3 regions of the Pseudomonas sp. F-14 TE3623 genome follow, and region 2 is predicted to be linked to each of the others. Evidence: predicted binding sites of a transcription regulator. Region 2 holds the regulator's gene; each other region holds the start of a gene.
The links. The regulator sigma-54, encoded in region 2, starts transcription at its own class of promoters, with help from an activator protein. The targets are predictions, from matches to a motif close to ANTGGCATNNANNTTGCTNT.

Region 1: the regulator sigma-54 is predicted to act here: its motif matches at 1,323-1,342, upstream of flgB (flagellar basal body rod protein FlgB).
Region 3: the regulator sigma-54 is predicted to act here: its motif matches at 1,906-1,925, upstream of glnA (glutamate--ammonia ligase).

The regions. Positions count from the first base shown of each region.
Region 1 covers NZ_JBRJHM010000001.1:2,389,946-2,393,222, forward strand. The annotation lists gene AB7M29_RS10825 (chemotaxis protein CheV) at 1-136, shown strand, start outside; gene cheR (protein-glutamate O-methyltransferase CheR) at 183-1,010, shown strand; gene flgB (flagellar basal body rod protein FlgB) at 1,384-1,791, shown strand; gene flgC (flagellar basal body rod protein FlgC) at 1,795-2,238, shown strand; gene flgD (flagellar hook assembly protein FlgD) at 2,254-2,943, shown strand; gene flgE (flagellar hook protein FlgE) at 2,974-3,277, shown strand, end outside.
Region 2 covers NZ_JBRJHM010000001.1:1,715,783-1,719,059, forward strand. The annotation lists gene ptsN (PTS IIA-like nitrogen regulatory protein PtsN) at 1-323, opposite strand, end outside; gene hpf (ribosome hibernation-promoting factor, HPF/YfiA family) at 336-644, opposite strand; gene AB7M29_RS07650 (RNA polymerase factor sigma-54) at 724-2,217, opposite strand; gene lptB (LPS export ABC transporter ATP-binding protein) at 2,402-3,127, opposite strand; gene lptA (lipopolysaccharide transport periplasmic protein LptA) at 3,127-3,277, opposite strand, start outside.
Region 3 covers NZ_JBRJHM010000001.1:1,100,251-1,103,527, forward strand. The annotation lists gene AB7M29_RS05065 (chorismate mutase) at 1-268, opposite strand, end outside; gene glnA (glutamate--ammonia ligase) at 403-1,809, opposite strand; gene thiI (tRNA uracil 4-sulfurtransferase ThiI) at 2,140-3,277, shown strand, end outside.

The sequences.
Region 1 (3,277 bases), 670 kb from region 2:
GCATACTTCGTTGTCGGGTGTATTCAATCAGGCGATGGTCAAGAAGGTCGGTGCCGATGACTTCCTGGCCAAATTCCGTCCTGATGACCTGGCATCCCGGGTAGTCGACCGGATCAAAGCAGCAGATAACAGCTAGGGGCCTTTTGCCCCTGGCGGTCAACACGATTTAAGAGGCGGCATCTTTGTCTACGGGTAATTTGGATTTCGAACAGTTCCGGGTATTCCTGGAAAAAGCCTGTGGCATTTTGCTCGGTGAAAACAAGCAATACCTGGTCTCGAGCCGTCTCAACAAACTGATGGAACAGCAGGGCATCAAATCATTGGGTGAGCTGGTTCAGCGCATCCAGACCCAGCCACGCAGCGGTTTGCGCGAGATGGTAGTGGATGCCATGACCACCAACGAAACCCTGTGGTTTCGTGACACCTATCCGTTTGAAGTCTTGAAGAACAAGGTATTGCCCGAAGCGATCAAGGCAGCCCCCGGCCAGCGCCTGCGGATCTGGTCGGCAGCGTGTTCGTCGGGCCAGGAACCCTATTCGCTGTCGATGTCCATCGATGAATTCGAGCGGGTCAACATGGGCCAGTTGAAAATGGGCGTGCAGATTGTTGCCACGGACCTGTCCGGCACTATGCTGACCAACTGCAAGACCGGCGAGTACGACAGCCTGGCCATCGGTCGCGGTCTGTCGCCCGAGCGCCTTCAGCGTTACTTCGACCCGAAAGGGCCGGGACGCTGGGCCATCAAGGCGCCGATCAAGAGCCGGGTGGAGTTTCGCTCGTTCAACCTGCTGGACAGCTACGCGAGCCTGGGCAAGTTCGACATCGTGTTCTGCCGCAACGTGCTGATCTACTTCTCCGCCGAGGTGAAGAAAGACATCCTGTTGCGCATTCACAGCACGCTGAAGCCGGGCGGTTATCTGTTCCTTGGTGCGTCCGAAGCGCTGAACGGTTTGCCGGATCATTACCAGATGGTCCAGTGCAGCCCGGGGATCATTTACAAGGCGAAGTGATTCAAAAGCGGCAAGCATAAAAAAACGGGAGTCCTTAGGGGGGGCTCCCGTTTTTTTATGCCTGATGATTTCCCTGAACCTACAACAATCCAATGTGGGAGCGGGCTTGCTCGCGAATGCGGTATGCCAGTCAAAGCAAATGTCGACTGACACGACGCCTTCGCGAGCAAGCCCGCTCCCACAGAGGGAAATGATGTTCTTTCGATCGTGATAAGCGGCAGAAAAGCGGCAGGCGACGGAAACCGGTTGCCGCTTTTCTGGCATTGCCGTCTTGCCACCGCGCGCAAAGCCCCGGTTTACGGGCTTTTTTGAATTGGCACGCCGCTTGCTATATCCATCGTACGAAAATCAGGTCACCCGAAGGTTTCCCGACATGAGCATCAGCTTCGATAAAGCGCTCGGTATCCACGAACAAGCCCTGGGCTTCCGCGCTCAGCGTGCCGAAGTCCTGGCCAACAACATCGCCAACGCCGACACCCCGAACTACAAGGCTCGGGATCTGGACTTCTCGAAAGTGCTCGCCGAGCAGAACGAGAAGACCAAAAACGGCAAGTTCGCCTTGAACATGACCAACAGCCGTCACATCGAAGCTGAAGGCATGGGCAATGGCGACGAGTCGCTGATGTATCGCACGCCGATGCAACCGTCGATCGACCAAAACACTGTGGACGCCCAACTGGAACAGTCGAACTACGCGCAAAACGCGGTCAACTTCCAGGCCAGCTTCACCCTGCTCAACAGTAAATTCAAAGGGCTGGTATCAGCCCTGCGTGGAGAGTAAGTCATGTCCCTTGCCAGTGTTTTCAACATCGCCGGTAGCGGCATGAGTGCCCAGACCACTCGCTTGAACACCGTCGCCTCGAACATCGCCAACGCCGAGACCGTCTCGTCGAGCATCGACCAGACCTACCGTGCCCGTCACCCGGTATTCGCCACCATGTTCCAGGGCGGCCAGAGCGGCGGCAGCGATTCGCTGTTCCAGAACCAGGACGCGGCCGGTCAAGGCGTGCAAGTGCTGGGCGTGGTCGAAGACCAGAGCAACCTTGAAGCGCGCTACGAGCCGAACCATCCGGCTGCCGATGGCAAGGGCTACGTCTACTACCCGAACGTCAACGTCGTCGAAGAAATGGCCGACATGATTTCCGCGAGCCGTTCGTTCCAGACCAACGCCGAAATGATGAATACCGCCAAAACCATGATGCAGAAGGTCCTGACCCTCGGTCAGTGATAAGGGGCGATTCATATGAGCATTATCAGCGATGTTCTGGCCAACTCTTCGGTCCAGACCCCTACCACCAAAGACAGCCTGACCTCGGCCGCTACCGGCGGTCAGTCGCTGGGCAAGGACGCGTTCCTGCAACTGTTGGTGACTCAGCTGAAAAACCAGAACCCGCTCGATCCTCAGGACAACAGCGAGTTCGTGGCACAGTTGGCGCAGTTCAGTAGCCTGGAAGGTATCACCACGCTGAACGATACGGTCAGCGGCCTTGCCAGCAGCTATAGCTCCTCGCAAGCCTTGCAGGCTTCTTCACTGGTGGGCCGTTCGGTCATCGCGCAGACCGACAAAGCGGTGGTCGACACCTCCAAGAGCCTCAACGGGACCATCGTGGTGCCAACCTCGGTTGCCGCCGCCACCGTCAAGATTACCAACTCGGAAGGCAAGACCATCCGTACGCTCGAGTTGGGCAGTCAAAGTGCCGGTAACGCCAGTTTCATCTGGGACGGCAAGGACGATGCGGGCGCGGTGGCACCGGCGGGTACTTACACCTTCGGCGCGTCGACCACCATCGACAGCACAAACACCTCACTGATTACTTACCTGCCGGCAACGGTCAACAGTGTGACCATCAGCCAGACTGGCGGTGAGTTGATGCTGAACCTGGCAGGCATGGGCAGCGTTGCCCTGTCCAAAGTACAAACCATTGGTATATAGAGCCGACTAACACGGCACAAGGAGTGGAATATGTCTTTCAATATCGGCCTTAGCGGTCTCTATGCAGCCAACAAACAACTGGACGTGACCGGCAACAACATCGCCAACGTCGCGACCACCGGTTTCAAATCCTCCCGTGCAGAATTCGAAGACGTGTACTCGGCCACTCGCCTGGGTACCGGCAGCAAGACCGTCGGCAACGGCGTGCGTCTGGCCAACGTTTCCCAGCAGTTCGGCCAGGGCGACGTGAACAACACCGGCAACGTGCTCGACATGGGCATCCAGGGCAACGGCTTCTTCATCCTTAGCGACAACGGTTCCTTGAGCTACACCC
Region 2 (3,277 bases):
TCCGGGACCAGCAGCACAAACAGCAGGTCAACCGGGGCACCGTCGATGGCGTCGAAATCGATAGGGGCTTCCAGGTGCAGCAGCGCACTGATTGGCGAGGTGCAGCCTTTGAGCCGGCAATGGGGGATGGCGATGCCGTTGCCGAAACCGGTAGAACCGAGTTTCTCACGGGCAATCAGGGCCTCGAAGACGTCCTGCATTTCCAGATCCGGTACTTCGCGGTGGATAAGGTTGGCAATTTGCTCGAGGGCTTTCTTTTTACTGCCACCCGGCGCGTTCACTTGGGAACGGCCGGGGGTCAGGATGGTTTCTAGTCGGATCATGGATTGGGGGTGTTAACGACCGGTCGCGCCCTGGAGGAGGCTCTGGGTCTTTTCCTTATGCTTTTTGAGTTGGCGATCCAGCTTGTCGGTCAGCAGGTCGATGGCGGCATACATGTCCGTATGCTCGGCATTGGCGACCACTTCTCCGCCGGGAATATGCAGCGTGGCTTCGATCTTCTGCAGCAGTTTTTCGACGTTCATCGTGACTTGCACATTGGTGATCTTGTCGAAATGCCTCTCCAATCGGTCGAGTTTTTCGCCGATGTAGGTGCGCAGGGGTTCGGTCACTTCCAGTTGGTGTCCACTGATGTTGACTTGCATACAGCTTCTCCTTCGTTGCCAGTGCATAAAGCGGCAGGCAGAAATGCCTGCCACTGGAACGCTGTGGCGAGCCCGGCGGCTACATCAACCGCTTCCGTTCGCTGGAAGGCGCGATCCCCAGGGATTCGCGGTACTTGGCGACGGTGCGACGGGCTACCTGAATGCCTTGTGCCTCCAGTAAACCAGCGATCTTGCTGTCACTCAACGGCTTTTTCTGATTTTCCGCAGCAACCAGTTTTTTGATGATCGCGCGGATCGCTGTGGACGAGCATTCACCGCCTTCGGAGGTACTGACGTGGCTGGAAAAAAAGTATTTCAGTTCATAGATGCCCCGTGGGGTATGCATGAATTTTTGTGTGGTCACCCGTGAAATCGTCGATTCATGCATACCCACCGCTTCGGCGATGTCATGCAGTACCAACGGCTTCATGGCTTCGTCACCGTATTCAAGAAAGCCGCGCTGATGCTCGACGATCTGGGTGGCGACTTTCATCAGGGTTTCATTGCGGCTTTGCAGGCTCTTGATGAACCAGCGAGCTTCCTGCAGCTGGTTACGCATGAAGGTGTTGTCAGCGCTGGTATCAGCGCGGCGCACGAAGCCGGCGTATTGGGCATTGACCCGCAGGCGTGGCACAGATTCCTGATTCAGCTCCACCAGCCAGCGCTCGTTGTCCTTGCGCACAATCACGTCGGGAACGACGTATTCGGCTTCAGTGGACTCGATCTGTGAGCCCGGGCGTGGGTTGAGGCTCTGGACCAATTCGATGACCTGGCGCAGCTCATCTTCCTTGAGCTTCATGCGGCGCATCAGCTGGCTGTAGTCGCGGCTGCCGAGCAGGTCGATGTAATCGGTGACCAAACGCTTGGCCTCGGCCAGCCAAGGGGTCTTGGCGGACAGCTGGCGCAGTTGCAGCAGCAGGCATTCACCGAGGTTGCGGGCGCCGATGCCAGCGGGTTCGAATTGTTGAATGCGGTGCAGGACGGCTTCGATTTCGTCCAGTTCGATGTCCAGTTCCGGGTCGAACGCTTCGAGGATTTCCTCGAGGGTTTCGTCCAGGTAGCCCTGATTGTTGATGCAGTCGATCAGGGTTACGGCGATCAGACGATCGGTGTCGGACATCGGTGCCAGGTTCAGCTGCCAGAGCAAATGGCTTTGCAGGCTTTCACCGACTGATGTGCGGGTGGTGAAATCCCACTCGTCATCATCATTGCTCGGCAGGCTGCTGGCGCTGGTCTGGTAGACGTCCTCCCAGGCCGTGTCGACGGGCAACTCGTTGGGAATTCGTTCGTTCCAGTCGCCTTCCTCGAGGTTATCCACCGTCGGGGCGGTTTCCTGGTAGGAGGGTTCCTGAATGTCGGCGTTGGGTTTCTGTTCGGCGCTATCGGCCAAGGGGTCTGCGTTATCGAAGTCGTCGCCTTCTTCCTGGCGTTCGAGCATCGGATTGGACTCCAGGGCCTCCTGGATTTCCTGTTGCAGGTCCAGGGTCGACAATTGGAGCAGGCGGATGGCCTGTTGCAGCTGCGGTGTCATCGTCAGCTGCTGGCCCATTCTCAAGACTAGCGATGGTTTCATGGCAGGGGCTTAACACCTTATTCGCCGGCGCACATGCGCCATCCACTACAGGGCGCCGAAGCGCCAAACATAAGCAAATTATATGCCCGAAACTGAAGTGTTTGCCTAGAGCGCTGTAACAATAAAAAGTTATTGATTTTTTATTGAAGTGAGCGCTCTCTCGGCGACCCGGGCACCTGAGTGCTTACAGGCGGAACTCATGACCCAGATACACTTCCTTGACCAGTTCATTGGCTAGGATGGTGGCGGAGTCACCTTCAGCGATCAGTTGACCATCGTTGACGATGTAGGCGGTTTCGCAGATATCCAGGGTTTCACGGACGTTGTGGTCCGTGATCAGCACACCAATGCCTTTGGCCTTGAGATGATGAATGATCTGCTTGATGTCGCCCACCGAAATCGGGTCCACACCGGCGAAGGGTTCGTCTAGGAGGATGAATTTCGGATTGGTGGCCAGTGCCCGGGCGATTTCCACGCGGCGGCGTTCACCACCGGACAGGCTCATGCCGAGGTTGTCGCGGATGTGGTGGATGTGAAATTCCTGCAGCAGGCTTTCCAGCTCTTGGCGACGACCGGCCTTGTCGAGTTCCTTGCGAGTCTCGAGGATGGCCATGATGTTGTCGGCCACCGACAGTTTGCGGAAGATCGACGCTTCTTGCGGAAGATAGCCGATACCCGCCTTCGCACGACCGTGCATCGGCTGGTGGCTGACGTCCAGGTCATCGATCAGTACACGGCCCTGATCGGCCTGTACCAAGCCGACAATCATGTAGAAGCAGGTGGTTTTACCGGCGCCGTTAGGGCCAAGCAGGCCGACGATCTGACCGCTGTCAATGGACAGGCTGACGTCGCGCACGACCTGACGGCTCTTGTAGCTCTTGGCCAGATGCTGAGCTTTCAGAGTTGCCATTACTGGGCCTTTTGCTCGTCGGTTTTCTTCTTCGGCTGGATCACCATGTCGATGCGAGGACGCTCCTCGGTAACCTTGTTACCCGTGGCACGACCGGCACTCGCAAGCTTTTTGACTGTGTCGTAGACGATTTTCTCGCCTTGGGTGACG
Region 3 (3,277 bases), 620 kb from region 2:
TCTGCGCCGAGAAGAATTGTTCGACGGCTTCGTTGCTCAATTTATAGGCAGGTGCCAGAGCGACGGCGCCGGCAATGACTTCGCGCTCGCGCTGCCGGTCTTCAACAGGTTTGCCGCTGTCCCATTTGCTCAGCGCGACCTGATCGGCAATCGCCAGGCGTTCTTCGATGGTGCCAAGCAACGGGACGAGGGTGGCGGGGGCTGGGCTGGCAAAAGCGCTGTTGGCCAGCAGGGTGGTGAGCAGGGCAAGGCACGGGCGTAGGCGCATGGGGCATCTCGGCTTTATCGGATGAAGGCCATGATGCACGCAACCGGGCATTCGATGACAGACGGTCGCCCATAAAAAAGGCCTCCCGAAGGAGGCCTCTCTTTTGTCACGCCGCGTAGCACGGCGCTACCGGATCAGCAGCTGTAGTACAGCTCATATTCCAGTGGGTGTACGAAGGTACGAACCTTGATTTCTTCTTCGCTTTTCAGAGCGATGTAAGCGTCGATGAAGTCGTCGCTGAAAACGCCGCCTTTGGTCAGGAACGCACGACCTTTGTCCAGCTCTTCCAGGGCTTCCTTCAGGCTGCCGCAAACTTGTGGGATCTCTTTCGCCTCTTCAGGCGGCAGGTCGTACAGGTTTTTGTCAGCTGCGTCGCCAGGGTGGATCTTGTTCTGGATGCCATCCAGGCCAGCCATCAACAGTGCAGCGAAGCCCAGGTACGGGTTAGCTGCTGGATCCGGGAAGCGAGCTTCGATACGACGAGCGCGAGGGCTGGACACGTAAGGAATACGGATCGAAGCCGAACGGTTACGAGCCGAGTAGGCCAGCATCACTGGAGCTTCGAAACCTGGGACCAGACGCTTGTAGGAGTTGGTCGACGGGTTGGTGAAGCCGTTCAGAGCCTTACCGTGCTTGATGATGCCGCCGATGAAGTACAGAGCGGTATCGGACAGGCCGGCATAGCCTTCGCCAGCGAAGGTGTTCTTGCCATCTTTGGCGATGGACAGGTGAACGTGCATACCCGAACCGTTGTCGCCGTACAGAGGCTTAGGCATGAAGGTCGCGGTGCGGCCATATGCGTCAGCAACGTTGTGTACGCAGTACTTCAGGGTTTGAACTTCGTCAGCCTTGGCAACCAGGGTGTTGAACTTCACGCCGATTTCGTTCTGACCGGCAGTCGCCACTTCGTGGTGGTGAACTTCGATGACCAGGCCCATTTCTTCCATGGCGTTGCACATGGAGGTACGGATTTCGTGGTCGTGGTCGAACGGCGGAACAGGGAAGTAGCCGCCTTTGACGCCTGGACGGTGGCCTTTGTTGCCGCCTTCCACGTCCTGGTCGGACATCCACGAACCTTGTTCGGAGAAGATTTTGAACATGGAGCCGGAGATGTCGGACTTGAACTTCACTTCGTCGAAGATGAAGAATTCAGGCTCTGGACCCACGAATACGGTGTCGCCGATACCGGTCGACTTCAGGTATTCCTCGGCACGCTTGGCGATCGCACGTGGGTCACGGTCGTAGCCTTGCATGGTCGAAGGCTCGATCACGTCGCAAACCAGGATCAGGGTCGGCTCTTCGGTGAACGGGTCGAGAACGGCAGTGCTGTCGTCCGGCATCAGGATCATGTCGGAAGCTTCGATGCCTTTCCAGCCAGCAATGGAGGAACCGTCGAACATTTTGCCTTCTTCGAAGAAAGCTTCATCCAGCCCATCGCGAGCCGGCATGGTCACGTGGTGCTGAGTGCCTTTGGTGTCCGTGAAGCGCAGATCAATCCACTTGACGTCATGATCTTTGATGAGTTGAACCGACTTCGACATAGTGTCCTCCGGGTGGCTTCGGGCTTAGTAGTGGATGCCCTTAGAATGTGGGTGATGCCGGCGCGAATACTCTGCCAAGGCAACCTGCCTCACAAGGGAGCAAATTGCATGCCAGTGCCCCACCATGGGTTTTTTGCCCCAATATCACGCTTATAAAGGTGCAAAGCCTCGAAAAGCGCCAAACCTCGCCCTGTAATGTAGCGTTGAAATCCATAAATGACCTGTTTTGGTGCGCGCAAAACCTTCTGCACATTAACTGGTTAAACCTTGAGCAATTTCCGCTATAATCCGCGCCCCCCTTTTTCGGCTGGCCCAGCGCGCGCTGTTTTCATGAAACTAATCGTAAAAGTCTTCCCCGAGATCACCATCAAGAGCCGCCCGGTACGGATGCGTTTCATCCGCCAGTTGGCCAAAAACATCCGTACCGTGCTCCGCGATCTGGACCCGGCTGTGGTGGTGAACGGTGTGTGGGACAATCTCGAGCTGGAAACCCGCGTCAGCGAGCCGAAAGCCCTGAAGGAGATGACCGAGCGCCTGAGCTGCATGCCGGGCATCGCGCATTTCCTGCAGGTCGATGAATACCCGTTGGGCGACTTCGATGACATCGTCGCCAAGTGCAAGCCGCATTTCGGTGACGCCCTGGCCGGGAAGATCTTTTCGGTGCGCTGCAAGCGTGCCGGCAAGCACGAATTCAGCTCCATGGACGTCGAGAAATATGTCGGCAGCCAACTGCGTCGTCAGTGCGGCGCCGCCGGAATCTCGCTCAAAGAGCCGGAAATTGAAGTTCGCATCGAAATTCGCGACAAACGGTTGTTCGTGATCCACAGCCAGCACAACAGCATCGGCGGTTATCCGCTGGGTGCCCTGGAACAGACGCTTGTATTGATGTCCGGTGGCTTCGATTCCACCGTCGCCGCCTACCAGATCATGCGCCGCGGGCTGATGAGCCATTTCTGCTTCTTCAATCTGGGCGGACGTGCCCACGAACTGGGCGTCATGGAAGTCGCGCACTTCATCTGGAAGAAGTACGGCAGCTCCCAACGCGTGTTATTTGTCAGTGTGCCGTTCGAGGAAGTACTGGGAGAAATTCTCGGGAAAGTCGATAACAGTCATATGGGTGTAGTTTTGAAGCGTATGATGTTGCGCGCTGCTTCCCGTATTGCCGATCGACTGGAGATCGAAGCGCTGGTCACCGGCGAAGCGATTTCCCAGGTGTCGAGCCAGACGTTGCCGAACCTGTCCGTGATCGACTGCGTGACCGACAAGCTGGTCTTGCGACCGCTGATCGCCAGTCACAAGCAGGACATTATCGACCTGGCCAACGAAATCGGCACTGCCGATTTCGCCAAGCACATGCCGGAATACTGCGGGGTCATCTCGGTGAACCCAAAGACCCACGCCAAGCGTCCGCGCGTGGAGCATGAAGAGAAAGAATTCGACATGGCAGTGCTCGAGCGTGCGCTCGAGA